DNA from 2 places in the Paenibacillus tritici genome. Region 2 is predicted to be linked to the other one. Evidence: riboswitches for the same ligand, from Rfam matches in the RefSeq annotation. Region 2 holds a riboswitch; the other holds the start of a gene.

Region 1 (15,698 bases), 470 kb from region 2:
AATGGGCGTATCCGCTGTTTCCCCCTGCTTCTGCTGAGCGCGTATTCGACGTTTCTTCTCCTCTTTTTACAGGTCAATCCGGTTTATAACCCCGACGCCATGATCCCCAGCTCTGCCGGGGAAGCAACATTTATCGTTTGTATGGGGATGTCTGCCGCCGTGCTTTTTCCGTTTTATTCAGCCGGAGTGTATTATTTCGTGCTCAAGCCCGCCACCCGTCCGCAAAAAAGTTACCGTTTCCTGCTGCTGTGCTCTGTATTTTCCGTTGCGGGCCTGGCTCTTCTGCCCTTCCTGTGGCATCTGGCTCCAAACATTTATCCGGGGCTGCTTGGCTTTCCAGAATGATATAAAGACGCAAAAAGACAGACCTCTCACATTAGTGACATCTAATGTAATAAGAGAAGCCTGTCGTATCCAGCCGTTCAGCAACTAAGCTGAACCTTATTCTCCAACCAATTCCTTATAAGCAGCCGCATCCAGCAGGCCGGAAGCCGCCTCGGCGAACTCACCGTCAAGCTCCAGCTCAAAAATCCATCCGCCGCCGTATGGCTGGTCATTGATCAGTTCCGGGCTGGTCTCCAGGGCGTCATTGATCTTGGTGACCGTCCCTGATACCGGTGAATACAGCTCTGACACCGTCTTCACGGATTCGATGCTGCCTACACTGTCGCCTGCGGAGATCGCTGCCCCGACTTCCGGAAATTCTACAAACACGATGTCGCCGAGCAGATGCTGCGCATGATCCGTAATCCCTACACGTACTACACGTCCCTCACCCTGCTGTGCCCATTCATGCTCTTCGCTGTATACCAGGTTGTCCAGCACTTCACTCATTTACAAGCCGCCTCTTTTCCACATTTGGAGTTCTAAATTTAGTTATAGCCTAATTTATTGACTTGCCTAATGTCAATATAACTGACAGTAAAATTTAATTTGTCAACTTTTTGACGTTTTTTTGATTGACAGTATGGAGGGTTACCCGGTTTAATGGAATCAGTAGAATATCATATCGTTTGCGAATGATGGCATAGGGAGAGACTGTCTCACAGGAAGACAGCGCCGAAGGAGTAAGCCCGGGATGGGTGAATCTCTCAGGCAAAAGGACCTTTGCCGGACGCATCTCTGGAGAGCATCCAGGCCTGCCGCGCAGGTCTCACGGATCACCAACGGGGAAACCTGCGCGTTACTGCAGGGTAACTCTCAGGTACAAAGGACAGAGCGAAAGTTCATTTATGCGTGTATGCATAATGGCTTTCGCCTGTCCTTTTTTGTATATAAACAGACCAAGGGAGTGACGAGATGGAGTCTTTGAGAAGAACGCCTTTTTATGACCTCTATTCCGCCTACGCGGAGTCCAGATGCATTGATTTCGGCGGCTGGGAGCTGCCGGTGCAGTTCACAGGAATCGTTAAGGAGCATGAAGCCGTCCGTGAACGGGCCGGATTATTCGATGTCTCCCATATGGGAGAATTCATGGTTACCGGCAGCGGCTCCGAGGCCTTCCTGCAGCTTATGACCACCAATGATGTCAGCCGCCTGGAGGACGGCGCAGCGCAGTATACGCTTATGCTCTATCCGGGCGGCGGAGTGGTTGACGATCTGCTCGTGTACCGGCTGGGCGAGGAGCGTTACATGCTTGTTGTCAATGCCTCCAATATCGACAAGGACTTCCAGTGGCTGCAGGAGCATCTCACACCTGAGTTCAGCGGTGTCAGCATGAAGAATGTCTCTGACGAGACCCTGCTGCTCGCGCTCCAAGGACCGCTGGCGGAGACCATTCTTGCCCAGGTCACGCAGGTCCCGCTCCCGGAGCTTAAGCCCTTCCACTTCATCGAGCAAGCTGAGGTCTGCGGTGTAACTGTCCTGCTCTCCCGCACCGGGTATACCGGTGAAGACGGCTTCGAGCTGTACGCTCCCGCAGCTACAGCGGCTGCTCTCTGGAACGGCCTGCTCGAAGCAGGCGCTCCGCATGGCCTGACTCCTGCCGGACTCGGCGCACGCGATACGCTGCGCTTCGAGGCCAAGCTGCCGCTGTACGGCCAGGAGCTGTCAGCAGACATCACTCCCCTTGAAGCCGGTGTCCAGTTCTTCGTGAAGCTGGACAAAGCTGATTTTATCGGCCGCGCTGCCCTGCTGAAGCAGAAGGAAGCCGGCCTGCCGCGCCGCCTGGTAGGTCTTGAGATGATCGACCGCGGCATCCCCCGCTCCCACTATCCCGTGTATGCGGACGGAGTGAAGATCGGTGAAGTCACGACCGGCACCCAATCCCCGACACTGAAACGGAATCTCGGACTCGCCCTGCTGGATGCTGCCTATACGGAGACCGGCACAGAGGTGTATGTGGAGATCCGCGGCAAGCAGCTTAAGGCTGTTGTCATCAAAGCCCCGTTCTACAAAAAGAGCCAAGGAGTGAAGCCCCAATGAAGCACCGCTATCTGCCCATGACGGAGCAAGACCGTGCAGAAATGATGGAAACTGTAGGCATACAGTCCATTGACGAGCTGTTCGCCGATATTCCGCAGTCTGTCCGCTACCAGGGAACAATGCCGATGTCCGGCGCCCTGGACGAATATGCACTGCTTCGCCATATGAAGGGCCTGGCTGACAAGAATGCCGACTTCGACACCCACACCAGCTTCCTGGGCGCCGGATTGTACGACCACCACGTTCCGGTCGTCATCAACCATGTGATTTCCCGTTCGGAATTCTATACTGCCTACACTCCTTACCAGCCGGAGATCAGCCAGGGGGAGCTTCAGGCGATCTTTGAATTCCAGTCCTATATCTGTGAGCTGACCGGCATGAAGGTTGCCAATGCCAGTATGTATGACGGCGCAACCGCCTTCTCTGAAGCAGCGGTGCTGGCCGCCGGTGCCACCAAACGCAAGAAGCTGATTGTCTCCCGCACGGTTCATCCTGAAGCACGGCAGGTGCTGCGCACCTCCGCCAATGCCTGGGGCCTGCAAATTGTAGAGATCAACTATGCAGACGGTGTGACGGACCTCGCACAGCTGGCCGCCGCAATCGACGGCGATACCGCCGCCGTTCTGGTTCAGTCCCCCAACTTCTTCGGCGGCATTGAGGATCTGCGCGGGATCGAACCGCTGGTCCATGCGGTCAAGGGACTGCTTGTCGTCAGCGCGAATCCGATTGCGCTGGGCGTACTGGAAGCGCCCGGACGGCTTGGCGCCGACATCGTCGTCGGCGATGCGCAGCCGCTCGGAATTGCCGCTTCGCTCGGCGGTCCGACCTGCGGATTCTTCGCCGTTGCCGAGCCGTTAATGCGCCGGATGCCGGGCCGGATCGTCGGCCAGACCGTTGACCGTAACGGTAAGCGCGGCTTCGTCTTGACCCTTCAGGCGCGGGAGCAGCATATCCGCCGCGAGAAGGCGACCTCGAATATCTGCTCCAACCAGGCGCTGCTGGCGCTGTGCGCCTCCGTCTACTTATCCGTGATGGGCAAAGAGGGAATGCGTGAGGTTGGCGAGCTGAACATCCGCAAGAGTCATTACGCCGCCGGAAGGCTGGCTGCCATTGCCGGGGCAGAGCGCGTCTTCAGCGCCCCGTTCTTCAATGAATTTGTACTGAAGCTGCCGGAAGGCAGCAGTGTGAGTGCGGTGAACTCCAAGCTGCTGAAGGAAGGCTATCTCGGCGGATATGACTTAAGCCGGGATTATCCCGAGCTGGCCGGACATATGCTGGTTGCCGTAACGGAGAAAAGAAGCCGAACCGAAATTGACGAATTCGCAAGTGTACTGGAGGGCTGTATATGAAACCCGAACAAAGTCTGATCTTCGAATTAAGCCGTCCCGGCCGATCGGCCTACTCTTTGCCGCTGTGTGATGTGCCGCAGGACGAGGGCCTTGGCTCACTCATTCCTGAAGGGCTGCTGCGCAGCGAACCTGTACTTCTGCCGGAGGTCTCTGAAGTGGATGTCATCCGCCACTATACCTCCCTGTCGCGGCGCAACTTCGGCGTCGATAACGGCTTCTATCCGCTCGGCTCCTGCACGATGAAGTATAACCCGAAGATCAATGAAGATGTCGCCCGCTTCCCCGGCCTGTCCAAAATCCACCCGTACCAGCCGGAAGAGAGCATTCAGGGTGCGCTTGAATTGATGTACACGCTGCAAAAGGATCTCGCCGGACTGACCGGCATGGACGCTGTATCCCTTCAGCCTGCTGCCGGAGCCCATGGCGAATGGACCGGCCTGATGATGATCCGCGCCTATCACGAGAGCGGCGGCGAAGTCCGCTCCAAGGTGATCGTGCCGGATTCCTCACACGGGACTAACCCCGCCAGCGCCGCAGCGGCCGGACTCGACACCGTGACCATCCCCTCCAACGACAAGGGAATGGTCGATCTTGAAGCGCTGAAGGCCGCTGTCGGCAGCGACACCGCTGCGCTGATGCTGACGAACCCGAGCACGCTCGGACTCTTCGAGACTCAGATCGTAGAGATCGCGGCCATTGTGCATGAAGCAGGCGGTCTGCTCTATTACGACGGAGCGAACTCCAACGCGATTATGGGCATCACCCGCCCGGGCGATATGGGCTTCGATGTGGTCCATCTCAACCTGCATAAGACGATGAGCACACCGCACGGCGGCGGCGGGCCGGGAGCCGGACCGGTTGGCGTGAAGGCGAAGCTAATTCCGTTCCTGCCGCAGCCTACTGTGGCCCAGAACGAGGATGGCAGTTTCACACTGGACTGCGGCGGGCCGGAATCCATCGGCCGCGTCAAAGCTTTTTACGGCAACTTCGGTATTCTCGTCCGTGCTTATGCCTATATCCGCACCTACGGGCCGGACGGCCTGCGCGAGGTCTCCGAGAATGCGGTGCTGAACGCCAACTATATGATGCACCGGTTGGCCCCTTATTTCGAGATTCCCTTCCCGGGTGTCTGCAAGCATGAATTCGTTATGTCCGGCAGACGCCTTAAGCAATACGGCGTGCGCACTCTGGATGTAGCCAAACGGCTGCTCGACTTCGGTTATCATCCGCCGACGGTCTACTTCCCGCTGACCGTAGAGGAATGTATGATGATTGAGCCGACCGAGACTGAGAGCAAGGAGACGCTCGATGGCTTCATTGAGACCATGATCCGGATCGTCAAGGAAGCCGAGGAGACACCGGAGATCGTGATTAATGCACCGCATACCACGGAGATTAGCCGGCTGGATGAGACACAGGCCGCGCGTAAGCCGGTACTCAACTGCTCCTGCGGATAAACCTTCAATAATAGACTTACACCGCTGCACCACCCTTATTTTAAAATAGCCGGGCAAGTGATACGTCAGTATCGCTGCCCGGCTATTCTGTATGTACCGCGGTTATGGAGAGGCGGTGTCTACGGCGTAAGCCGTTTGACGAACTGAAAGCGGTCATTCACCCGCATTTTACTGTAAATGCTCTTCAGCATATTGCGCACCGTGCCTTCACTGATCCCCAGGTCGCTCCCGATGTGCAGCGCGCTTTTCTCAAGCAGCCATAGCCTTGCCACCTCCTGCTCCCGCGCAGTCAGCTTATATTCCTGTAAAGTGGCTTCGAGCCGGTACTGCTGCATCTCCGGGTTCTTCTCCATCCACTTCCCCATCACATTCTCGGCAATCTGCTGCACGAAGGGAATGGCGAATTCAATCGGCTCTACTCTATTAAACGAAATATCGACATACCCGTAGACAGTATTATGATCCTGCAGCGGTGCACATACGCAGTTCCAGTTCCGGAAGGCCTGATCCGAATGCTCCGCTCCCCGCACGACCCCGATGCACTTCATCTCCATGGCCAGCGATACGGCATTCATTCCCGCCCGCTCTCTGCATAAGCTGACCCCCGGCCGCAGTTCCGCCTGCTCCATCTCCGTCCGGGTATCCGGGGAAGAGTAGACCAGCTCCAGAATAGTGCCTGCCTTGTCCGTCAAAAACACGACATAAGGAATCGAGAGCAGCTGGCTTAACTTATTCATTTCACTTCGGATCGAAGCAATCATTGCCCGATGATAGATATGCTCTTTGGATTCTTCTGAAGAACCCGCCCCGGACACCGTCCCATGCACATCTGCTTGAGCTGCATCCAGCGGCCGGAAGGCTTCAAGCTCGCTTGCTTCCAAATCTCCAGGCATACTCCATGCTCTCGGTCGATCAAAGACTCTCACGTCGATCCCCTCCATATTTACCATTTCCTATATATCCGATTTTAAAAGAAAGCATTATAACATACAATCACGGAATAATGAACATTCACTGTTGGACCTGTAAAAGCCCGCGTAAGCGCTGTAAAATGTAGAAATCTGTAACCCATTCAACCAAAATTCCGGGAGGTTCGACATGCTTCGCATCGGTTATCTATCGGCTGCTCTGAATCTGGCCACCGCCATCGTATCTTTCCTGCGCTTCGGCAGCAATGAGGCCCTGCTGATCATGGCCGGCTATACCCTTCTCATTCTTGCGGGATACCGGCTGCTGCGGAACCAAGGGGTGCTTACCCTAATCCCTCTGCTCACCTTCAGCTGTTTCTTCCTCATATACAACGTGATCTATGTATTTTTGAAGCAGCTGCACCTCATTGATCTGTATGCGGTTGACTGGAGACTTGAGGTTCAGCTCGCCTTGCCCCTGCTGCTGGGGTTCACCGTCAAGTCCTTCCTGAAGCGAAGCGGCAAATCCCGGTTCGTCTAATCCGTCGGGGGAGGCCGTTTTTTTCACATTCGACCTAAAACGATAGTGTTCGACATCCCCATAGTGATATATTTATTCCTACGTCTTTTACCTTTTACATAGGAGGGTTAGCCTTGAGTATGATTGAAGCCAGAGGGCTGAGCAAGTCCTTCATGCAGGCTGTGAAGGAACCGGGCCTCAAGGGGGCGGTGAAGCATCTGTTCGTGCCCCGGCATATCGAGAAAGTAGCGGTGAAGCCGCTGGATCTGAGGATCGAAGCAGGCGAGACGGTTGCCTATGTGGGTCCGAATGGCGCCGGTAAATCGACCACCATTAAGATGCTGACCGGCATTCTGATGCCTTCCTCCGGCAGCGTTTCTGTAAACGGTATCAATCCGTACAAAAGAAGAATGGAGAATGCCGCCCAGATCGGCGCAGTATTCGGGCAGCGTACCCAGCTGTGGTGGGATATTCCGATTGCCGAGTCTTTCTCGCTGCTGAAGGATATCTATCAGATTCCGGATGTTCTCTATAAGAAGAATATGGACCTGTTCACAGACATGCTGGGGATGAGCGAGTTCATTCACCTGTCGGCGCGGAAGCTCTCCCTGGGTCAGCGGATGCGTGCCGATCTGGCCGCGGCTCTGCTCCACAACCCGCCGATTCTATATCTCGATGAGCCGACAATTGGCCTCGATGTATCCGTGAAGCAGAAGATCCGGGGGTTCATCCGGCAGATCAATCAGGAGCAGAAGACTACTGTGATGCTGACGACTCATGATTTGGGCGACATTGAGGACCTGTGCAAACGGCTGGTGATCATTGATCACGGGGCGATTATTTACGACGGCACCCTGAGCGAAGTCAAAGCCCGTTTTGCCAAAAACCGCGTCATCTTCTTCCAGGCCGGATCGCCTATGCCGGAATTACTTGCGCAGCTCGCCCTGACGCCCGGCATGAAGCTTGAAGAGCAGAGCGCGCTGGAGTTCTCGGTCTCTTTTGACAGATATGAATATACCGCCAGTGAGGTGGTTAGCCAGGTGATGAGACATGGTGAAGTGATCGACTTCCGCATGGAGGACACCCATATTGAGCAGGTCATCAAGGCTGTCTATGACGGCCATCTGGACCTGAACGGAACCGGGGAATAAGGAGGAGTGCACACCGTGATGACAGCAGCCCCGCTCAAAAAATACCGCAGCATCGCCAATCGCTCCCTGCAAAATGTGATGGCCTACCGGAACTCTTATATCATTAATGTGCTGGCGAATTCTATCAATCTGGTCGCTATCTTTTTTCTCTGGCAGGGGATCTACGGCGGGCGCGGGGTGGTTGGCGGCTACTCCTGGGATCAGATGAAAACCTATCTGCTGGTGACCTTCCTGGCCAATTCCGTATTGTCCTGGTATTCCGAGACCGCCATCTCCGGCAAAATCCTTGACGGCAGCGTCGCGATGGACCTGCTGAAGCCGGTTGATTTCCAGACCGCCAGATTCGCAGAGACCTTGGGCGCAAGCCTGCTGGAAGGCGCAATGAGTACGGTCCTGCTGATCCTGTTCGCCACGTTCCTTACCGGAGTCACCTTTCCCCACTCGTTGATCGTCTACCTGCTGTTCGCGGTCAGTCTGCTCTGCGCAGTGGTGGTCAAATTCGGCGTCGTCTATCTGGCGGCTTTATTATGCTTCTGGTCTACCGGATCACTGGGTATTGTCTGGACCCGGATTGCGCTCACCAATCTCCTGTCCGGCGCTCTGGTGCCGCTGGCCTTCTTCCCGGACTGGCTGGAGAAGTTGGCCCTGCTGCTGCCCTTCCAGGCTATTATTCACACACCGACGATGATCTTTCTGCAGCAGGCAGATACCGGGGAGAGTCTGCGGCTGATCGGCCTTCAGCTCCTGTGGGGAGCAGCGCTCTGGATCGGCGGCAAAGCCATGTGGAACTGGGCGGTCCGGCAGGTGACCATTCATGGAGGCTAAGGCAGAGGGAGGACGCAGAATGAAAACTTCACAAATGCTGTATCTCTATAGAAGGCTGTATGTGCAGCAGCTCAAAGCTATTCTGGAATATAATAAGGATTTTTATATTTTGATGTGCTCGGCCGCGTTGACGCAGGTGCTGGGGTTTGTTTTCCTGTGGGTCATCTATGACCGGATTCCGGATATTCACGGCTGGCAGTTCTGGGAAGTTACTTTTATGTACGCCATGATCTTCCTGACGGAGGGAGCGGGGTCGCTGTTCTTTGAAGGCACCTGGCGCCTCGGAAGGCTGGTGAACACGGGTGAGCTGGACCGGTATCTGCTGCGGCCGGTGCCTGTTGTCCTTCAGGTATTCTGCACCGGGATCGGCATCAACGGGCTTGGCAATCTGCTCATCGGCGGCGTCATCATCTGGCAGTCGCTTGCGCACAGCCCTATCCACTGGACCGTAGGCAAAGCCGCCATTCTATTCCTGCTGTTCCTAACTGCGGTCATCATCCGGGTATCCATCAATCTCGCGGGCAATTCGGCGGCCTTCTGGATTCGCAATGCGGGCAATGCCTTTCCGCTTATGGTTCATAATCTGTCTGATCTGGCCAAATACCCCATCACACTGTTCCCACAGGCGATCCGCATCTTTATTTCTACGGTGCTGCCCTATGCGTTCATCAGCTTTTATCCGGCGACCTATATCTTCGGCAAAAGCGGCTGGTCCGGCTGGTGGCTGCTCGCCCCTGTCGCGGCCATAGGGAGCGCGGCTGCGGCGTATGGGATCTTCCGGTACGGGTTGTCGAGGTATGAGAGTACGGGGAATTGAACGGAAAGCGAGTTAGTCTCCCATTTAGGAGCTGGATCGGCGTTGGCACACGGGTGGACGCTCCGTGAACGGACCGTTGTTCCGATCGCTGCCCAGTCCAGATTTTATTATCATTTTTACCTTAGCGGTGAAAATCCGGACACAAAGGCGAACGCTGCCGCTTCTCCACAATCGTTCCGTCCTCTCCGCTGCTTAAGCGGGTATTACAAACGGTAGAACGATCAACCTTTAAACCACTGAGGAGAACTAAGAACAGAATCACCCTGCGGGTGGATAATCTAAGAACCTCTGCGGTCCAGTCAACTCGTATGGCTACCTCCCTTATCCCTCTGCCCATTGCAGAGAATCCTGATCACGCACCTTCGCACCAGCACATTGTATTCGGTTTTCCGCATACATTTGGCTCACGCGGCGCGTCCAGTCCAATTGTGGTCGGTTTTCCGATTACATTCGGCCTACGTGACGCGTTCAGCCCAATTGTGTTCGGTTTAATACGAAAATAAAAGTATCGGAAAATGCGCCGCAGACTGGATTTTGACAAAAAAAGACCCACCGCCCCAAAATTACGTTTCGTTTTTTTTGAAAAAGGGGAGACTATTGGATAGGATTTAATTGCACGCTATATCCTAACTGCTGGATATATTGCACGTACCGATCCAACGGGTTTTTCTTGGACGTCTCATCGCCTAGTGAGACGTCTATTTCTTGGTATAACCTTTTCTCCCGCATCAGGGCATGGAGGATTCGAATCAACAAATGTGCGGTGGCGACGTTTGCTTTTTTATCTCCTCGTCTCTTACGTATTCGTCGAAAGAATTGGCCGATCCGGTTCGAGGAGCGAGAGTTCGCCCAAGCCGCCTGACACAAGGCCCCTTTCAGATGCTTGTTCCCTTGCATCGTTTTTGACTTTTTTCGCTTTCCAGCGCTTTCGTTGTTCCCTGGACACACCCCCGCCCATGATGCAAACTGCGCATCACTCGGGAACATTTCCGCGACATGCGGCCCCACTTCTGCAAAGATGGTCACGGCAGATGTCCGCTCAATTCCTGGAATGGAGTCAATTTGTTCAATCCTCTCCAGGTAGGGTTCTGCCTTCGCCTCGATTCGAGCTTCCAGTTCCGTGATCCGTTTCTCCAAATAGACCAAGTGGTCCCAGTGGTCTCGAATCATCTCCCGATGATGACGGCGCAACTTGCCATTGAGCGCGTCTAGTAGCTGCGGAACTTTCTTTTTTAAACGGGTTTTGACCAGGTTTTTAACGGTCACTTCGTCTACGACCTCGCCGTCCATGATCTTCTGGAGCAGGCCCCGTCCTGAAACCCCATATAGATCGGACATAAAGGTGGTTAGCTTGATGTTGGCATCCTGCAGGATTTTGTGAATGCGGTTTTTCTCCGCCGTCACCGCCTGCACCATCTTACTCCGGTAACGGGTCAAATCTCGCAAATCCCGGATGTCCTGTTCTGGCACCATACTGCCTTCAATGAGCCCGCAACGGTGCAATTGCGCTAACCAGCGCGCATCTTGCATGTCACTTTTTCGACCCGGCATATTCTTTACCCGCTGGGCGTTGGCCAAGACAAGATCACAACTGCCCTCTAAGATGTTCCATACCGGTTTCCAAAACACGCCGGTACTCTCCATCACCACTTCCCGGCAGCCGTGTTCACTCAGCCAATCTTGCAGGCCTAACAATTCTCGGGTTGTCGTCCCAAAGGTTTTCATGTGACATTGCGGTTTCTGTTCGATCGGTCCTTTTAACACGCAGGCCACAACGGTTTCCTGGTGCACGTCCAGACCGGCGCAACACATACGTACAGCATCCATTCCAATCATCCTCCATCGTCAGCTTACAAATCATGCGCTCGAGTGAGTGTAATTTAATACACGTACTTTTTGGGGGGTTACAATAGGCGATGCTCGAAAAGCGCAATAGAACGGTTTTTCGCACGGGGTGTATCCCAGTAACCGCGTCCGCCCTTTGATTTGTATATGTAGTGTTGACGACTACAGCATCTTTTAGAATGGATGCGACGGATGCCACCCACTTATTTTCATTCCTGGGGGTGACAAGGCCTCTGTCTTGTCATGCCTGTTTTTCGATTACATTCGGCCTACGCGGCGCGTCCAGTCCAATTGTGTTCGGTTTTTCGTTTACATTCGGCCTACGCGGCGCGTCCAGTCCAATTGTGTTCGGTTTTTCGTTTACATTCGGCTTTCGCTACCCGCCCAGTCTAATTGTGTTCGGTTTTCCGCTAAAATTTGTTAAATAGATGAACAGACGACGTTCTGTTTTTAGGCGCGCTGCTCATTTTCATGCTGGAGTTGTGCCTTGAAAGACATGTTTGTTTTCACATACATTCGGCCCACGCTTCTTATCCACAACAGACGGATAATATAATTTCCTATACAACAAGACAACGCCGCCTTCAATCCTACCGGCAGCTTTGTCCCCCATTTAGAGTCTGATGCTCAACTTAGGGGATCTTTGTACATTCAATAGTCTTCTGCTTCTACCGTGCAATAAATTGCCGCTTGTCGAGATCCAGATCGTATACCCGCGGCTTCAGCTCCGGGTCCCCACCGGCACCCTCAGGCGAGTGCACAACTAACTGTTCATTCAGGTTAGCAGGTGCGGGCTGATTTTCGGAGAAGACAAGCATATCTTGTACAAGTTCACCCTGTACGAAGGATAGGGGAAACACTTCTCCGCTTATTTTATTGACCGCAAAGGCATAAGCAACCAATCCATGCCCTGATTTATATTGGGGAGCAAGCAGGTATACCTCTGCATCCTTGAAGCTGACTTTATCGAACTTCAGGACCTGATCTGATTGACGTACGAACAAGAGTGCCGGAAACTTCAATAACTCCTGATCCTGACCATCCTCACGGTACACTATGGAGTAATCGGCCTGATAGGTCTGATCCCCTTCGAGACCATAATTGCTGGACACATTCAGATGTCCCCGCTCCTCCGGACCGCTGGAGATCATCAGCAGCTCGCCCCGCTCCGTAGCGGCTCTCGCACGGACGGTTCCAGCCTCATTAACGGAATTGATAATGACGGAATCAGCCAGACCCTCGGGCAGGAACTGGCTGGCGATACCTGTTGGAGTTACCGGAACCGCTGGTGAAGCAGTTGGAGAAGATGAAGCCATAAGAGCAGGTGTAGCTGATATAGCTGGGGCAGACGTTGCAGTATTCGACGGAGTGGCTTCTGCCGATTCTCCCGCCGGAGTAACCGGGTTGGATGCTTCTTCGTTGCTGCATCCCAGCAGCAGGCTGAATGACAGGATCGCGCCCGCTGCCAGTGTTGTACCTATAGATCGGATTGGACTCATTCCCCTCTGTGCATTTTTATGAGCACAACCCATTATATAGTGATATAACTCCTCACAAATTTAAATAATGTCTTCTCTTGTTTAAAAAATAGTAACTAATATATAGATTAAACCGAAAATCCCCCATTCTCCAACTTCTATTGTACTTTCTACAGCAGATGCCCCCGTAATCAGTCATTGAAAAGGAATCTGTTGCACTTTGTACATTAGGAATCAAGTAAAAGTGGGGTTTGGGGCGGAATTCCAGAAATCTATTGTATAGAATACATCAGAATGGGTTTTCACTCCTAATATTGAGAATTCTATTGTACATAGTACATTCACCCAAGCAGCATTTGCTCAATTAGCTATCAGAAGACTAGTCTCCATCTTGTAAAGGACTGCCTAGTTGAGCAGCTACGATTATTATGCAGCTCATTTTCGCATCAGCCAATCTACCGGAATATCCCCTTCAGCAGCGGCGGAGTGACGGGTGTGGTTACCAGCCAGCGTGGTGAATAACAGAATCAGCAGTAATTACTTCAGATAGAAGACTTCACGCAGCGGCACCATCGGAACCGCATCATTGAAATCAAAGGAGCCCTCTACCATCTTCGAGGTGATCGCATTCCAGCGGTTGCAGGCTTCGCTCCCCGCGATATAAGCAAAGGCCGCTTCCGTATCCTCACATTCAAAGCAATAGAAAAACTGGTTACCGTTCTGAAAAATAGAGTAATTACGGATGCCCGCCTTGCTGTGCTCCTCCAGAATTTCCGGCCATGGCTCCAGATGCATCTGCACGTATTCCTCCAGGCATTCCTCTTTCACTGTCCAGGTCCAAGCCAACTTATTGCTGCCCATCTTCGCACCCTCCCAGAACTTCTTTGATCTGATCATATCACAAATTAATGAGTTCTGAACATGTCTGTTTTAGGCACTGATCCCTGCCTCATTCGGACGGAGAATGGCAGAGCCTACCGCCAGCAGAATTGCAGCCATCAGACCCAGAATAGCAAACGGCAGCCACAGCTCGTTCCAGCCTCCGCCCGTAGCGGCAATATCCACTGCCTGTATGGCCCATTTTTGCGGCGTGAAATTGGCCAGCTTCTGCATATAATCCGGCATGATGGAGATCGGCCAAAAGCAGCCCCCGAGCATACAAGTCGGTGTAAGGATCAGCGAGTTCAGCATACCGGCATTGCGCGGATTACGGATCAGGCCTGCAACGGTGCTGGCGATGCCCATAGATACCAGCATGAATGCAGCGAGAACCAGGAAGTAGAGCGCCATCGGCATCCCGTAATCGTAGCGGAGTACCCATCTGCCCAGTGACAGGACCACAAGGATCTGAATCATCCCGACAAGGAAGCTCCCCAGGAAATTACCGAGCGCGATTTCATAAGACCGGACCGGAGCGCTGAACATACGTATCATCGTACGCCCACTACGGTCGTCGGTAATCAGGGAGACAGAGCTCGTTACCAGTGCCATCAGGAACATCAGCGTCAGACCGGTAACGACGCTCAGCGTCTGCCGCGGATACAAATTATAATCTGTACGTGTGCTTCCGACGTTATGCTGCTCTGCCTGCCTCAGCACAGCAGCCAGCTGCGCCTGCACATCACCCGTGCCGCCGCTGCCAGCCGCAACTGCTTGTGCAGCTTCAGCCATATTTGCGGTGATGGCCGTGAGCTTCATTCTCAGCACCATCGAACTTTCGCTTGCCCGCAGCTCATAGATGCTAATCTGCGGCTGCTGCCCCGCCATCAAAGACGCCGAATAGCCCGCAGGAATCCATAACCCGGCCGTCCCCTCCTGCTCGATGGTCGCCTCCTTCAATGCAGCTTCATCCCTGCGCTCTTCAAGCTTGTAATCTCCGGTCTTGGCAAGCTCCGCAAGCAGATGCTTACCGGCTGCCCCCGTATCCGAGTTGGCATACAGGACTGTGGCCTGCTCCTCCCCGGCACCTCCGGTAAAGGATATAATCGCAGCGACCACTACGCTTGGAAGCAGGATGAAGATCATCACACCTTTGACGGTGCCTATGCTGCGTCTGACCATATTCCAGGCAATGGTTATTATTTTATGCATGGTAGCCCACCTTCCGGTATGAGACAATGACGGCTCCGAACAGAACCGCACTGATGAGGCACATGACCCACAGATTCGGCAGAAGCTGCTCCAGGCCGGAATGCAGCATCATACGGATGATCGCCTGCTGCGCCCAGTGGTTAAGCGTGAATGCACCTACGCTGTTCACCCAGGAATCGGGGAGCGGCGCCATCCCGCCACTGATGAAGGTCATCCCTACCGTCAGCACACTAATCATATTCGCAGCGGTTGCCGATGTCCGGCTGAACAGGCAGACCAGCACGGAAAGGGTCATCGAAGCGATGATCATGAGCAGGCAGAACAACAGCAGCAGTCCGGGGCGGTTACCCCAGTAGACACCGAACAGCCAATCAGACAGCAGGATGATCGCCAGACACTGGAGAATACTGACAAGGCCCACGCCCAGCATTTTGCCGACGAACACCTGCCAGTCTTTGACCGGCATAGAATTAATTCTGAGCAGCGTACGGTTCTCTCTGTCGCCAAAAAGTGAGCCTGTTACGGTCAACCCGCTGTACAGCAGAAACATCAGCAGCATGGAAGCCGCATAGAACTGTGCTGCCGTATAAGTCTTCCCGCCATTATTCAGGTCTCCCAGCACCACTCCAGTATTCTTGGCGGATGCCGAAGAAGCTGTAAGGGCCTGCGGCCCGAGCGTAACCGCTACGGCCTGTTTATAATTGAGCTCCCGCAGAAAATTGTCAAAAGCCGTACCCGCCACCAGGTTACCGGTATGATCCTTGCCGAGAATGAATTCCAGCTCCGCCTGCCCTCCGCGCTGCACCCCCTGATCAAAGCCCGGGGGGACAATA
Region 2 (15,698 bases):
CGCCTTCTTGAAGGCTTTGATCGCCTCATCGTATTCGTCCAGATAATAATGGGCGTAACCGACGCGGAAATGCCACAGCGGGTCTTTTTTACCCTTGTCCGCCGCCTTGTTGAACCATTTAAGCGCTTCCCGGTAGCGGCCCAGATTGTTGAGCGCCCGGCCCAGGTGGACCGCCAGCTCCTCATCAATCAGCGGTGTAGGCACCTCTTTGATGCGGGATACGATTTCTTCAAATTGGTCTTCCTCATGCCACGCATTTAATTGTGCGATTAACTCTTCTCTCATTGCCTGTAGCCTCCCGGATAATAGATCGAAGTCCTCTTATAGTTACTTTATCATTTTCACACCAGGTTTCCCACTGTTGCCGGGCCCCTAGGTCGGGATGATGATCTTGAAGGTGGTTCCCTTTCCTTTCTCGCTGCGGACCTCGATACGGCCCTTGACCTTGTTGATCGCGTTGTAGACCATAAGCATCCCGAGGCCTGTGCCCTCTTCTTTGGTCGAATAATAAGGCTTGCCCAGGCGGGATATCTCCTCCTTCGTCATTCCGATACCGGTGTCGCGGATCGTAATCACGATATTCGGCTTACTCTCGGTGATCTCGATGGACAGAACGCCGTCATCCCTTCCCTGCATGGCTTCTATCGCATTTTTATACAGATTAATCAGGCATTGCTGCATCTGGTTCCGGTCATAATGGGTGCAGAGTGTATTGTTGAAGCTGAATTCAACCGCGACCTTATGGATGGTGGCATACGGCATAATGACATTCTTGGTGTATTCACACTCGGCCTGCAGGTTGGAGTAGACCCGGTTCTCCGATTGCGGCTTGGCAAAAGACAGATAATCGCTGATGATCTTCTCCGCCCGGTTCAGCTCCAGCAGCGACAGCTCGATGTACCCCTTCTCTTCAGGTGTAAGCGTCTTCGAGAGGTTAAGCAGCTGGAGAAAGCCGCTCGTCACGGTTAACGGGTTCCGCATCTCATGCGAGACGCTGGCCGCCAGCTCGCTGACCACATTCAGCCGCTCCGACTGCATGATCCGCTCCCGGTTCCTGAGGTTGGTAAGAATCTGCTCCAGCAGAATCATGAGAACTGCCATGACCACGGCATGGATAGTTAAGGCATAGAAGGCCAGCGTCCAGTACTGCATATCCAGCTTATCCAGGATCAGGCTCAGGATAAACAGATAACAGCCCATAGTCAGGACCACAATGGAGACGGCCCACATCATCCGGCCCCTTGGCTTGGAACGGAGAAATTTCGAGCTTATAGACGGGACCAGAACCAAGACTGCTGTCGAAAAAAGAAACGATTGGATCGTTCCCTCTCCGCCTATGTAGAACCGGTACACATTTAGAATCAGATATAAGGGCAGGGTGTTTTTGTACCCGCCATACAAGGCCGTAATAATGAACGGAACATACCGCAGATCAAAGATGAACCCCGTCTCCAGCCGGATCGGCTTGGCAATACACAGGATCATGGTTATAGCTATGAGCAGTACAAGAATCTTACGGTTGTAGGCGTGGGGCCGGTTCTCAAAAAATATCAGAAAGATCAGCACCGGAAACAGCATAAACAAAAAATTGAGAAGCAACGTCTCAAACAAGGCTAACTTCCTTTCGGCACTACTGCTGGTTATAGGACATGCGTTTGTGTTCTATGCACTACATATAGAACATTACGCTAACCTGATAATATATGTAAAGTAATAGTTCCGCCCGTTTTTTTTGCGTCTGGTAGCAAGGATACCCGCGAGAGATGTCGAATACCTATGCCTTGAAGGCACGATACACCGTCTTGCAGAATAACTGCTACCGAAGGAGTGGATATCCATGGCTTTTACTATCAATAACCTGAAGGACAATTCCAACGTGGTCATCAAAGAGCAGCTCGGCGGCTTCAGCATTATCGAATACAAAGAGGATCTCAGCACCACCACCCGCTATGAAGCAGAGACCAACTTCTTCATGAGCAAGAGCAATATGCGCAATAAGCAGCTCATGATTGAGCTTAACAACAGTGAGGTGATGCTGAGCGCCGGTGCCATGCAGTATATGATTGGCAATATCGAGATGACCTCCGGGATCAAGGGTGTCGGCGGCCTGATGCGGAATATGTTATCCAGTGCGGCTACCGGAACAAGTGCGGTCAAGCCGCTCTATAAAGGAACCGGGACGATTATGCTCGAAACCACCTACAAATATCTCTGGCTGATTGATGTGGACAACGACCATATCGTCATTGATGACGGCATGTTCCTGGCCTGCGAGGCCTCGCTCGACATCTCTGTGGCTGCACGCAAGAATGTATCCTCTGCCGTTCTCGGCGGAGAAGGACTGTTCAACCTGAGCGCACGCGGCAAAGGAATTATCGCCCTGGAAGCGCCCATCCCTTCCGAGGAAGCCATCGTGGTCGATCTGCAGAATGATGTGCTGAAGGTCGATGGCAATTTCGCGTTAATGTGGTCGAATTCGTTGGACTTTACGGTGGAGAAGTCAGGCAAGACCCGCATGGGCTCCGCTGTATCCGGTGAAGGTCTGGTCAATGTCTACCGGGGAACCGGTATGGTCTGGCTGGCTCCGCTCATGAACTATAGGAACTCACTGCTTCAGCCGTCTGGACCCCCTTCATGATGCTGAGGAACGGGAATATCATCATTCCAATGACCTACGATTCCAGGCAGCAGGCGGCGGATATTACCGAGCTGGAACAGCAGTGCAGCCGCGCGGATTCCATACAGTTAAGCTCAGACCTTGAGCATCTCGTCAAAAAAGACGGCGACCATGCGCTGCTCTGTTACCGTGAAGATCAGCTCATCGGCCTGCTTAGCTGGTTCGCTTCCGGCAGCGGTGAGGCGCAGATCAATGGGATGGTCCACCCGGATTATCGCCGTGAGGGCGTATTCCGCAGTCTTGTAGAGCGGGCAGGGCAGGATATCGCTCCACTGGGCATTCACAAGCTTAGCTACAAGATTCCCGGAGGCTCAGAGACAGGGCTCGGGGCAGCCTCGGCCCTTGGCGCCCGCTTCAGCCGGTCTGAGTACGCCATGTCCTATGATCCCCTGACAACGCTGCAGCCGGTGCCGGAAGATCTGCAGCTGCTCCCGGCCACACAGGCGGATTGGGAATTCATGATATCCTGCTCCTCCCAGGCCTTCGGAGAATCGGAAGAGGAGACGCGCGAGTACTTCACTGAGACGGATGAGCCGGAGCGGGTAACGTATATCGCTTGGGCAGAGGGCCGGGCGCTGGGTCTGATCCGGGTCAATTATATCAATGAGGATACGGCATTTATTCATAATTTCTGTATCCTGCCCTCCTGGCAGGGTAAGGGGGTTGGCGGGAAGGTGCTAAGACAGACCCTCGGTCTCCTCTTGCAGAAGCCTTATCCCGTTATCCGCCTCAGTGTAGTCACCGAGAACGTCCGGGCCTTGAATCTCTATATCCGTGCCGGATTCAAGGTTCGTTCAGAGTTCAAATATTATAGCGGCAGCCTGTAACCTGAGCTGTACGAAATTTCTCCAAAGCTTCAAACGTTAAAAAAGCAGTGGTTCTCCCGTTAATTGGAGAATCATTGCTTTTTTGTGTTCTTTGAATAATTAAAGAAATCCTATAATTCCCCTTTATTCGCCAGCTGCTCCTGTGCCAGGCGAACCATCTCCCGGACCATGGAGCCTCCGATTCTGCCGCCGATCTGTCCTGCCGCTTCCGTCGTCAGATTGCCGTTATTACCTGCCTCCAGCGGAATTCCCATTTCTTTGGCCACTTCGTATTTCACATCATCAGGATGACTCGGATCTACGTGATAGCCTTCCTGTCTCATCACCTCAGCCTTGAAGGTCTGCATTCCCCGGGCTGCTCCCGGCACTGCATATTTTCTGCTTCTTCTCGCCATGAACGGATACCCCTCCCTTGCTGTTTACTCTAAGTTGCCCGGGAGAGCAGTTCTTCATTCCTCAGGACTGCATTCCGTCTTCAATCCGCTTCATGAAATCCTCAACCGCGCTGTACCCGAGCTGCTTGAGATACCAGTTATTCGCGGCAGCTTCAATCAGACCGGCTACATCGCGTCCCGGCTGAAGCTGGACCTCAATATGAGGAATCTGAACACCGAGGTATTCGGTGAACTGGGGCACCAGCTCCAGCTCATTGTTGAGCGAATTCTCCTGCCACGGCGCAAGCTCAATATCAAGCACGATCCGCGTCTCATCCTGGAATGCCCTCCGTCCGTATTGCCGAACTACATTAATCAGGCCAATGCTGCGCAGAGCGAGGAACTCACGTGTAGTCTCATTATGCGTTCCCAGAAGTGTCGCCGGACCCAGCTTCTTAAGCACTACAATATCGTCCGCCACGAAGCGGTGGCCCCTTCGGATGAGGGTATGCGCGGTCTCACTCTTGCCGATGCCCGACTTGCCCCGCAGCAGGATACCGATCCCCGATACGTTCACGCATACCCCATGGATGGACAGCTCCGGCGCCAGCGTCTTGACCAGGAAACTGTCCAGCTTGGCGATGAACTCGGTGGTCACCTCCGGCGTCCGCAGCAGCGGAATGCCCTCCTGGTCACAGAACAGCGTCAGATAAGGAATCTCCTGCTGCCCGCTGGTCACGATGAAGCACGGCGGGTGGTATTTGACGATGTTGCCGATATGCAGCATGCGCTCCTCTACACTCAGCGTAAGCAGATAATTGATCTCTTTACGGCCAAGAACCTGCACCCGCTCCATCGGGAAAAAATCAAAGTAACCGACGAACTCCAGACCCGGTCTGTGCGTCCTTGGACGGGTGACGAGACGGTCCATACGGCCGGCTCCGGCAAGCACCTCCAGATGGAATTTCTCCATTAGATTCTGCACGCTAATAGACTTCATGCGGTTCCCTCCCAATCCAATATTTTCCGAAAGATTTAACTAAAAATCTTGTAATCTGCACACGCTAATTATATATTAAAAACAATATATAAGACCTTAGACCCATAAAAATCAATAAATACTATTAAAACCAAGAAGGTGTAATATATTGGCCTTAGCATCGTGGATTGACCTGATCATGTGCTTCATTCTGTTTCTACTGCTTGTCTATATCGTTGCTACGGTTAACATTACCAATCTGCACAAAGTCTATTTAGGGTTCCATTTCTCCATGCTGATCTGGCCCTATTGCCAGTTTGCGATCCGGACGGTCGATGATCCTGTCTTTCAGCTCTTTTATGTGAAGCTAGCCTTCGTGGATGCTTCCCTGCTGAGCCTGGGCTGGATCTTCTTCACCATTCTGCTGGCCGGACAATCCCAATTCCTGAATCGAAAAGTAGTGGCCGCCCTGACCGTCCCGGCCTTGCTGTCATCCGTCTTAGTGGTGCTGAATCCTTATGAATGGTTTGTCCTCCCGGTGAACGGGGGATATGCGGAACGCATCTACGGGCCTGTCTTCTGGCTTAGCATGGCCTTTATTATTGTTAATGCCCTCATGTCCCTGTATGTCATATACGTGGCCCTGACCTCCAATCAGGCCCAGCGGATCAAGAATCAGATTATGTATATGCTCAGAGGCATTGTTGCCGTATGTGCCTTCATTATGCTCGATGTGTTCTTCAATGTGATTCTGGATGATTACCTGCCGGTGATTCCGGGCTTCACTTCGCTGGGCATCGTGGTGTCGGCTACTTTTTTTGTAATTACGATCCATCAGGATAAAGTGTTTGATATCGTCACTATCGCCCACCAGGATATTATCAATACCATGGAATACGGGGTTCTCGTGCTGGATGATCAAGAGCAGGTCGTAGAAATTAACCAGGCCCTGCACCCTTATATTACTCTGGATACAGGTGCAGCGTTCAACATAAGCAGCTATCTGCCTGACGGCCCTGACGAGAAGATTGAACCCTTCCTGCGGAGCTACCGTGATGATCCGCTGGAGACGGCCGGGACTGAAATTCTGTATCCTGTTATTCAAATGTATATCAGCATTCATGCTGCGCCTATCATGGTAAGCGGCATCCGGGTCGGACGGATTGTTACCTTCCAGAATATTACCGAGATCCACCGGCTCATTGATGAGACGAACCATCAGAATACGATTCTTCAGGAACGCAACGCTGCGCTGATCAAGGTGCAGGAGGAGCTGTTCCAGACGAATGCCAAGCTCCGCAAGCTGGCGATTACCGACAGCCTGACCGGCTGCTACAACCGACATTACCTGATGCAGCAATTGGAGCAGGAGGTGCTGCGGACCGGTAATTCTCTGACACCTTCGACTATTATACTGATCGACATCGACTTTTTCAAAAAAATCAACGATCAGTACGGCCATATGGCCGGCGATGTGGTCATTTGCAGTACGGTGGAGCTTCTGCAGCGCAGTCTGCGGCCCTCCGATATTCTGGCCCGCTACGGCGGAGAGGAATTCATTATCTATCTGCCGGATACGGATGAAGCCGGGGCCCGGCTGCTGGCCGAACAGCTCAAAACAAACGTCGAACACAACAGCATCAACATTGATTATATTGATGAACCCGTGTCCATTACGATCAGCATGGGTCTGCTCAGCATTGGTGAATTCAAGGTCCCGCCAGGCATGGATGCGACAACCTACCTGAATGACCTGCTCAAATCTGCGGACAAAGCACTGTATGCCGCGAAGCATCAGGGCCGGAATCAGATTGTGTCGGCACGGCAATAGAAATGCAGGCAAGCTGAAATTTGTTGGAACCTTTTGGCCTCAGTCGCCGTCTAAGATCACAAATAAACCACAAACTACTCTTATGAGGTGACTGAACATGAAGAATACATTCAAGATCATGACTATATCCGCAGCCGCTGCGCTGGCGCTCAGCTTCGCCGGACAACAACTGGCTTCTGCGGCAGCCTTCAAGGATATTCATAACGTGCAGGGCAAGGAGAAGATTATTGCTCTGCAGAACAGCGGCCTGATCAAAGGCATCAGCGCTGATCTGTTCGGCCCGAACCTCAGCATCACAGCCGCCCAGGGGGTGCAGATGATCGTGAGTGCGCTTGATCTGAATCTGGATACGATCCGGTTCGTGAAGGAGCCGCATGCCACCGACTATTTCAAGAACGCGAGTGACTCCGCCTGGTATGCACAGGCGCTGATTATTGCCGGTGTGCACGGCTTGGACCTGCCAGCAGATCTGAAGCCTGGTGAGAAGCTGACACGCGAGGAATTCACACACCAGCTCATTGATGCGATCGAGAACAGCGGGCGGCTGCCGATGATTAAGCCGGTGGTAGTGGAGTATACCGACCAGGATCAGGTGAAGGCCGAGTATTCCGGTTCCATCCAGCGCGCCCTGAACTACGGTGTTCTGAAGCTGGATGCCAGCGGCAAGCTTAACCCTAAGCTGGAAATTACCCGTGCGGAAGCAGCCGTAGCCATTAGTAATGCTCTGGCTTATCTGAAGGCACATCCAGCACCCGGTACGGTGAGCGGGACGATTACCGCAACCGAAGCCGTCCAGTTCATCAAGGACGCTGCCGGACCTGAGGTGAAGCTTCAGATCAAAATTGATCCGAATATGAGCGTAACCCGCGAATCGTTCACCTCTCTGCTGATTAATACGCTCCAGACCAGCGGCCAACTGCCGATGATCAAGCTGATCCCGGTAGAGATCAAGGATAATGACCAGATCAATACCCTGAACTCGGGAGCCATTCAGACCGCGCTTGCCCTTAAGATCGTGAAGCTGGATCAAGACGGAAGCTTCCGTCCGCAGGACGGTGTCACCAGTGCTGACGCAGCGGCAATGGTCAGCCAAGTGAAGGCCATCCTGAGCGGAAAGTCTGCGAAGTAAGCAACCGCCCCTTCATCTTTGCCCCTTCTGCCGAAAAGGCGGGAGGGGCTTTTGCTGTATTTTACAGCATCAGCACCATCAGATCCTCATCCAGATACTCGCTGCCAAGCTTCATCGCCTTCGGCTCTGTGCCGTAGCGGATGAATCCCAGGGATTCGTAGAGTCTTTTGGCCGGAACGTTATTGGAGGTTACGGTCAGCGTCAGCAGCTCCAGCCCCGGTGCAGCCTTCGCCCGGGCAATCAGCTCCAGCATCAGCGCGCGTCCCGTGCCATGTTTACGGGCATCCGGATCTACATATACTGCATAGACATGAGCTTTGTGCTGAATCTTGGGCCTGCTCTCCCGGAACAAGGTAGCCATTCCCACCAGCCTCTGCTCCCCGTCCAAGAAGGCACCCAGGGTGAAATGTTCGTCCGAGGAGTCCAGCTTGATTCGGGTCGTCTCGGTGGACAATTTCACTTCCGATTCATAGGAGCTTAGAAAAGCCTCAGGGTGCTGCTGCAGCGACTGCAAACGAAGCGCCCGGTAGCTTTCGGCGTCCGAGGGGGCCAGTGTTCTGATGTACATTTCCTTCCTCCCTTACAATATGGATGCAATAAATTGACAAAAGGAAAATATTTGGTTATATTTAGGTTTGTAAAATTATATTTTGCGCAATGTAAATTCCTATTCCTATCACTTGAAAAGAGGGACTCGTTATGATGACTGTAAGTTTAATTCTTGTAGCCTTAGTAGCACTAGAGCATGTGTACATACTTGTACTGGAGATGTTTCTGTGGACCACCCCGAGAGCACAGAAGGCATTCGGAACCTCCCCTGCCTTCTCCCGGGAGACGAAGTCGCTTGCTGCCAACCAGGGCTTGTATAACGGCTTCCTGGCAGCCGGTCTAATCTGGGGCCTGCTGCATCCGAGCGCGGACTTCGGGTACCAGCTGCAATTGTTCTTCCTCATCTGCGTGGCGGTTGCGGCGATCTACGGCGGACTCACCTCCAAGAGATCCATTCTGCTGATGCAAGGACTCCCGGCCTTCCTGGCGCTGGCGGCCACACTGATCGCACATCTGTAAGATTCGCGGGCCTATGCAGGCAGCTTCCACACTTGCCTCACAGCTTCTGCGCGAACTGGTTCAATTGCTCCGACATCGCCCGGATCTCCTCAATGAAGCTGGACATCTCTTGCGTTGAAGCTGCCTGCTCTTGCCCCACCGAAGCAATCTGACCGATGGATTGACCGATTCCCTTCATCGCTGTCTGGATCTCCCGCAGGGTGTCCCGTATCCGCTGCGCGGATTGCTCGGTCTCCTGTGAGAACTTGCGGATTTCTCTGGCGACAATGTCGAAGCCCCGACCCTTCTCCCCGGCATGGGCGGCCTCAATGGCCGCATTAATTCCAAGCAGATGCGTCTGGTCGGCAACCTTCCTCAGGACGGCCAGCACTTCATCGCTTTTTTGGACACTTGCAGCAGTGGTCTCTGACTGGGCCAGCAGCTTCTGTGAGAAGTCGGCCAACTGGTTAGACCCGCCCGCTACCTGCACGATCCGTGCATTAGCCTGATTCAGGGACAGTGTCATCCGGTCGGCAATTTCCCGCAGCTCGGTCTGTCTGCGCACCTGAATGCAGATCGCCCCGCAGACACGTTCATCCTCTCCATGTACCGGAAGGACGGTGCCCACAAATTCGTATCCGTAATACTCTTTGGGAACATTGGCCCTTGTGTATTCATCATTTTTCAGTGCATGATACAGAGGTTCATCTGCGTGAATAATCTGCCCGGCGCTAATCCCCAGATCAATGGAATCCCCAGGGTAATAGACGAGAAACTTCTCAGTGTCACAGACCGCAACCGACAGATCATAAGGAAAAGCAGCTTTCAGGATGGGTACCAGATTCACTATATCTTCAAGGGAGCGTACGATGTTTTTCATAGGTGCGGGTCTCCTTTTATTCAGTTAGCTTCATTGCTCAGCAATATCCTAAACTAAGGTTCGACATTTTTTGATGGCTATCCTTTATTCAATTCTTAATATTTAAAATTAAACATTCCCCTCTTATCTTAAGTCAATGCCCCCCTGCCCGCTGCTGCGTACAATATAACCACAATCATTAATCAATCAGGGGGTTATGCTGATGTCAGTAACAGTGGCACGTACCGGGGGAATCTCACTCATTGTAATGGCAATTGCCGCCGCATTCTCGTATGGATATATTCATGGAAGTGTTGTGGTGAATGGGGATGCCGCCGCTACCTTCGCCCGTCTTCAGTCCTCTCCTTCGCTGTTCAGGGCCGAAATCCTCGGGTGGATCGTAATCATCGCCTGTGACGTCGTGGCTGCCTGGGCCTTATATCAGGTTCTGAGGCCTGTACATCCGGGTCTATCCCTGCTGGGGGCCTGGCTGCGCCTGGCTTATACGGCGGTATTGGGGGTGGCTGTGTCGAGTCTGATCGTGGTTTCCCTGCTTACAGGAGGAAGTGCACCGGAACTCTCCGGCTTCACCAAAGGACAACTACAGGGGGAGGTTATGCTTGCTCTTCAGGGATTCGAGGCGGTATGGTCGGCGGGGCTGATTCTATTCGGCGGGCATCTGCTCGTGGTAGGATTACTTGCGGTTCGGGCGGAGAATATTCCGAAGCCCCTCAGTGTACTGCTGCTGCTGGCAGGCTTCGGTTATATGGCATTGCATCTGTGCAGCTTACTCGTGCCAGAATATACGGGGTTCATCCAGATGGTGAAGTGGATATTTATACTGCCGATGACCGCCGGGGAGCTGGGACTCGGGATATGGCTGCTGTTCAGGATTCCGGCTCCGCGCGTTCACACTGCAGCCGCTTCTTAATCCGGCTTAGGGACTCCGGGGTCATGCCGAGATAGCTGGCCAGCTGATGCTGGGGGACGCGGCTGATCAATCCGGGTCTTGTCTGCATCAGTGTCTTCAGACGGTCTTCGGGGGAAGCGGCCACAAAAGCAGCGAATGCCTCCTGCATCTGACCGAAGTTCTCCTCGATCATCCGGCGGGTCATCCCCTCCAGCTGCGTATGCTTGGCGTACATGGCCTGCTCCGTATTCAGCGCGCCGACAACCAGTACGCAGTCCTCCAGACAGGTCAGGCTGTATTCCGAAGAGGCATCCTCCTTATGCGCATTGAAGATCGCGATGGCCTGCTCCTCTGTATAGAAGTTAGAGGTGATGTCGCGGCCTGTAACGTCCACGCTATGCTGCCGCACGCAGCCTTGTAACACGAAATAGCACTTCCCGGGAACCTCCCCCTGCCTGAGCAGAATGGTTCCCTTGCTGTATTCCTCAACCAGAATCTCATCCAGTATGGCCTGCTGCTCCGCTTCACTGAGAGAGGTCAGGCGGGTCATATATGGGCGTAACCGGTGCTTCATGTTCGTAACTCCTCACAATGAATTCTTCCCTGGTCACTACGTGATGTCAGTAGCGGCTGAACATCCTCGCAGCTTCATCCCGCACCCGGTTCCGCAAGGCTTCCGGCTCCAGCACAACAGCGTCTGCCCCCCAGCCGAGTACCCACTGCAGCAGATCCTCGGGCTGGCGCACGCGAAAGGTCATAAGCCTTCCGTCAGCCTGGTCCTCCATTGCCTCCAGATAAAAGTTACCCGATTCAGCCGCCTTGCCCGCGATCTCCGGCTGAACCAAAATACGCACGTGTACATGGCGGTCATCCTCCGGCTGGTACTCGTGCAGATCGAAATCCGCAGGCGCCTGAAACCGGTCATCCAGAACGGTAAGCTCGCTCATTCTGGATAACCGGAAATGACGGATCTCCTGCCGCAGCTCACAATAGGCGACCAGTGTCCATGCACCTCTGTTCAGTACAAGCCCGTAAGGCCTGACCGTGCGGACACTCCGGTGACTACCATCCGCCTCATGCCTGAATTTCCAATACCCGAAGCTGATCTTCCGCTCCTCCAGGATTGCGCGGCGGATCTGCTCGATGTACACTTGCTCCGTTCCCTGCGTGATTTCTTTGCCCGGGGTGAGCAGCCGGATGCTCTTGCGTATCCGGGAGGCGCTGCCGCGGACATCCTCCGGCAGAATCGCCTCGATTTTCCTGCCTGCTGCGGAGGCCTGGGTCCCGTAATGAGCGTCGAACCGTTGTTCAATGAAGTCCGTCCCAATCAGCAGGGTCACCGCTTCCTCGGCGGTGAAGCTGACCGGGGGCAGGAAATACCCCTTCACTAATGAATATCCCTGACCCGTCGCCCCTATCACCGGCACTCCGGCTTCACTGAGAGCCTGAATATCCCGGTAGATCGTCCTTACGCTCGTCTCGAAGGCTGCCGCCAAATCCTCTGCCCGTACAACGTCTTTACGCTGCAGCTCCAGTACGATAGCTAACATGCGGTCTGTTTTGTTCATGCGGCTGCTGCTCCCTTGTCATGCTGAAATCAGTTTATGTATTGATTATACTGATTTCCTGTTCCTTTTTCTCCTTTTTGCTCCGCATGGAATACAGGAGGAACAGCAGAATGAACCAGAGCGGGGTGAACAGCAGCGCCGGACGGGTCTCATCGGCAAAGAGCATGATCACAAGAATGGCAGCAAACAGCGTCAGGACGGCATAGTTCATCACCGGGGTGAATGGCGCTTTGAATTTGGAAGTGGCATGTAAGTCCGGGCGGTTCCTTTTATACTTGATATGGCAGACCAGCACAACACCCCAGACCCAGATGAAGCAAATGGCACTGATCGTAGTCACGATGCCGAAGGCCTGACCCGGAATGAGCTTGCTGAGCAGTGCCCCGGCAGAGATCACTATAGTAGAAATGAATAGGGAATTCGCAGGTACATGATTCCGGTTCAGCTTGCCGAGCTGGGGGGAGGCCTGATTCCGTCTGCTCAGATTGTAGAGAATCCGGCTGGTCGAGAACATCCCGCTGTTGCAGGCAGAGGCCGCCGAGGTTAAGACCACGAAATTGATAATCCCTGCAGCAATCGGAATTCCCACCAGACTGAAGGTTCTCACGAACGGACTTTCAGCCGCGCTAAGCTGGGTCCAAGGGTTAATGCACAGCAGCACGAAGAGCGCGCCTACATAGAAGAACAGAATCCGCAGAGGGATTTTATTGATGGCTGACGGAATGTTTTTCTCCGGATTAGCTGTTTCGGCCGCCGATACCCCCACCAGCTCCACGCCCACATAAGCGAATACCACCATCTGGAAGGAGAATAAGAAGCCCCTCACCCCGTTCGGAAACACGCCGCCATGCTCCCAGAGATTGCGGACTGTAACCGAGCCTGCATCTGTCTTGAACCCGATCACCAGAAGAATGATCCCCAGGCCGATCAGGGCCAGAATCGTAACTACCTTAATCAGAGCGAACCAGAATTCCAGCTCGCCGAAGCTTTTGACCGTCAGCAAATTGAGGCCCAGCAGAATCATCAGGCAGATGACAGCAGGCACCCACTGCGGGATATCGAACCAATACTGGACGTAGACGCCCACCGCAATCACATCCGCCATCGCCGTCATAATCCAGCAGAACCAGTAGGTCCAGCCCGTAATGAACGCCGTCCGGGGCCCCAGATAGTCCTCAGCAATGTCTGTAAAAGACTGATACCCCGCCTTGGAGAGCAGCAGCTCCCCCAGCGCCCGCATCACAAAAAACACGGCAATTCCCACGATGAGATACGTGAGCATAATGGAAGGCCCGGCCTGCTGAATCGCTTTGCCTGAGCCCAGGAACAACCCTGTGCCAATGGTGCCGCCGATAGCTATAAGCTGAACATGCCGGTTAGCCAGCTCTCTCTTTAATTCTGTCTGTGCCATACCTGTTTCCCCCTTAATATATATGACGCTGTTATGCCGGTAACTCCAAAACAAAACAAAAAGGAGACTGGATGTCATCCAATCTCCCGGTTCCTAAAGAATATCCAAATAAGCTTCTGCCCGGCAGAGGGTTCCTCAGCACGGCAAATACAAATCCGGTACTCTTCTGTCCTTTTGCCTGAGATTGTGAACCCTTCGGCGCTGCGGTTCCCCGCAGTCTCTCCAGAAGCTGCTCCTGCTATAGTGTGATCCATAGCAATCATAGCTTGTGTGATGTATTAAATTGGTGAAGCGTTAATGCGTTCTGATATTCTAACATATTACCGGCAATGTGAGTAATGATCTGTGAAAAAAGTCGCAATGCTCTACAGGAGTTTTGCGGGAACAGGTCATTTTTGAATAAACAGGGTCATTTGCAAGAGAGAATTCCGTTCATCGTCTCTACTATAATAAATTCATCCAGAATAAGCAGAGTGAGGTTAGAACCTATGACAAATCCTAGAACCCAAGCTTTAACCAAGCCGCCCTATACGCAGCCGCAGGGCCGCTTCCGCCGGTTGCTGCTCAATATCGTGAGATACCGGGTGCTGCTGATTATGCTGCTGCCCACCTCGATTATCTTTTTCATCAACTGCTACATTCCGATGTTCGGATTATTCATTGCCTTCAAGAATATCAACTATATTGACGGCATTATGGGCAGCCCCTGGGCCGGGCTCGATAACTTCCGGTTCCTCTTCGCCACCTCTGACGCCCTGCGCGTGACCATCAACACCGTGGGGTACAATGTGGTCTTCATTATCTCAGGACTCATTCTCTCGGTCTCGCTGGCGATTGCGATCAATGAGGTGCGTAACAAGCTGGCTTCGAAGTTCTTCCAGACCGTCATGATTATGCCGAACTTCCTGTCCATGGTCGTGGTCAGCTTCATCGTCTATGCCTTCCTGCACCCGGAGTACGGCTTCCTGGTCAAGCATATTCTGCCAATGTTCGGCTACTCCTCGGTGAACGCATATATGCATCCTAACGCATGGCCTTACATTCTGTGGATCACCAAGATGTGGCATTCCATCGGGATCGGCAGTGTCATCTACCTTGCAGCCATCACCGGCATCAGCGAAGAATTGTATGAGGCTGCGGTGATGGACGGCGCCAGCAAATGGAAGCAGATCACCAAGATTACCCTGCCGCTGCTTACGCCGATCATGGTGATTCTCACGATTCTTAACATGGGCGGCATCTTCCGCTCTGACTTCGGGCTGTTCTACCATGTGACCCTGGACTCCGGTGCGCTGCGCTCGACTACGGACGTCATCGACACCTATGTCTACCGGGGCCTGATCCAGCTCAACGACCTGGGGATGTCCTCAGCGGCGAACTTCTACCAGTCCATCGTCGGCTTCTTCCTGGTCATAGGCGCGAACGCTCTGGCCCGCAAGCTGAACCGCGATACGGCTCTTTTCTAGAAACGGAGGATTCTAATGACTACTGCATCCCGAACCAGCGCTTACGCCAAGGGCTCTACCACCGCCCAGATTATACTTCATGTGTTCTTCATCGCCTTCAGCCTGGCGTGTATCCTGCCGATCCTGCTCATTGTTGCCATCTCCTTAACAAACGAGAAGACATTGACGCTGCAGGGATACAAATTCTGGCCCGATCATATCGACGCATCCGCGTACCAATATCTGTTCAAGCATTCGGAGACATTAGTTAAAGCGTATGGCGTCAGCCTGACCGTTACCCTTATCGGGACTGTTCTGGCCGTGCTGCTGATTGCGCTATATGCGTATCCGCTCTACCGGAAGGATTTTCCTTTCAAAAAGACGTTTAACTTCTACCTGCTGATTACCATGCTGTTCTCGGGCGGGCTGGTCCCCTTCTACCTGCTGTACGTTAACTATCTGGATCTCAAGGACTCGCTGGTCGCGCTTATTCTGCCCGGCTTGTCCAATGCCTTCTATATCTTCATAACCCGCACCTTCTTCCAGCAGACGATCCCGGAAGAGATGATCGAATCCGGCAAACTGGACGGGGCATCGGAATGGCGGATCTTCTTCCAGCTGGTGCTTCCGATCTCGCTGCC

What was found. A riboswitch is a leader RNA that binds a small molecule or an ion and turns the genes downstream of it on or off. The one in region 2 is predicted to bind glycine.
Region 1: linked by a shared signal. The riboswitch ahead of gcvT (glycine cleavage system aminomethyltransferase GcvT) and the one ahead of KDC22_RS32215 (amino acid permease) in region 2 are both predicted to bind glycine.

What each region holds. Positions count from the first base shown of each region.
Region 1 is NZ_CP073365.1:7,008,708-7,024,405, forward strand. It holds gene KDC22_RS30190 (hypothetical protein) at 1-345, shown strand, start outside; gene gcvH (glycine cleavage system protein GcvH) at 442-834, opposite strand; glycine riboswitch at 1,020-1,117, shown strand; glycine riboswitch at 1,121-1,219, shown strand; gene gcvT (glycine cleavage system aminomethyltransferase GcvT) at 1,300-2,424, shown strand; gene gcvPA (aminomethyl-transferring glycine dehydrogenase subunit GcvPA) at 2,421-3,773, shown strand; gene gcvPB (aminomethyl-transferring glycine dehydrogenase subunit GcvPB) at 3,770-5,230, shown strand; gene KDC22_RS30215 (helix-turn-helix domain-containing protein) at 5,350-6,156, opposite strand; gene KDC22_RS30220 (hypothetical protein) at 6,329-6,679, shown strand; gene KDC22_RS30225 (ABC transporter ATP-binding protein) at 6,799-7,809, shown strand; gene KDC22_RS30230 (ABC transporter permease) at 7,828-8,634, shown strand; gene KDC22_RS30235 (ABC transporter permease) at 8,654-9,451, shown strand; gene KDC22_RS30240 (IS110 family RNA-guided transposase) at 10,046-11,278, opposite strand; gene KDC22_RS30245 (hypothetical protein) at 11,965-12,795, opposite strand; gene KDC22_RS30250 (L-rhamnose mutarotase) at 13,312-13,635, opposite strand; gene KDC22_RS30255 (ABC transporter permease) at 13,705-14,865, opposite strand; gene KDC22_RS30260 (ABC transporter permease) at 14,858-15,698, opposite strand, start outside.
Region 2 is NZ_CP073365.1:7,478,775-7,494,472, forward strand. It holds gene KDC22_RS32145 (tetratricopeptide repeat protein) at 1-285, opposite strand, end outside; gene KDC22_RS32150 (ATP-binding protein) at 373-1,578, opposite strand; gene KDC22_RS32155 (AIM24 family protein) at 1,838-2,638, shown strand; gene KDC22_RS32160 (GNAT family N-acetyltransferase) at 2,635-3,504, shown strand; gene KDC22_RS32165 (alpha/beta-type small acid-soluble spore protein) at 3,615-3,899, opposite strand; gene hprK (HPr(Ser) kinase/phosphatase) at 3,961-4,878, opposite strand; gene KDC22_RS32175 (histidine kinase N-terminal 7TM domain-containing diguanylate cyclase) at 5,027-6,688, shown strand; gene KDC22_RS33675 (S-layer homology domain-containing protein) at 6,786-7,817, shown strand; gene KDC22_RS32185 (GNAT family N-acetyltransferase) at 7,879-8,385, opposite strand; gene KDC22_RS32190 (DUF1304 domain-containing protein) at 8,517-8,885, shown strand; gene KDC22_RS32195 (methyl-accepting chemotaxis protein) at 8,923-9,744, opposite strand; gene KDC22_RS32200 (DUF4386 domain-containing protein) at 9,947-10,654, shown strand; gene KDC22_RS32205 (Crp/Fnr family transcriptional regulator) at 10,611-11,207, opposite strand; gene KDC22_RS32210 (helix-turn-helix transcriptional regulator) at 11,254-12,201, opposite strand; gene KDC22_RS32215 (amino acid permease) at 12,236-13,612, opposite strand; glycine riboswitch at 13,769-13,848, opposite strand; gene KDC22_RS32220 (ABC transporter permease) at 14,101-15,078, shown strand; gene KDC22_RS32225 (carbohydrate ABC transporter permease) at 15,094-15,698, shown strand, end outside.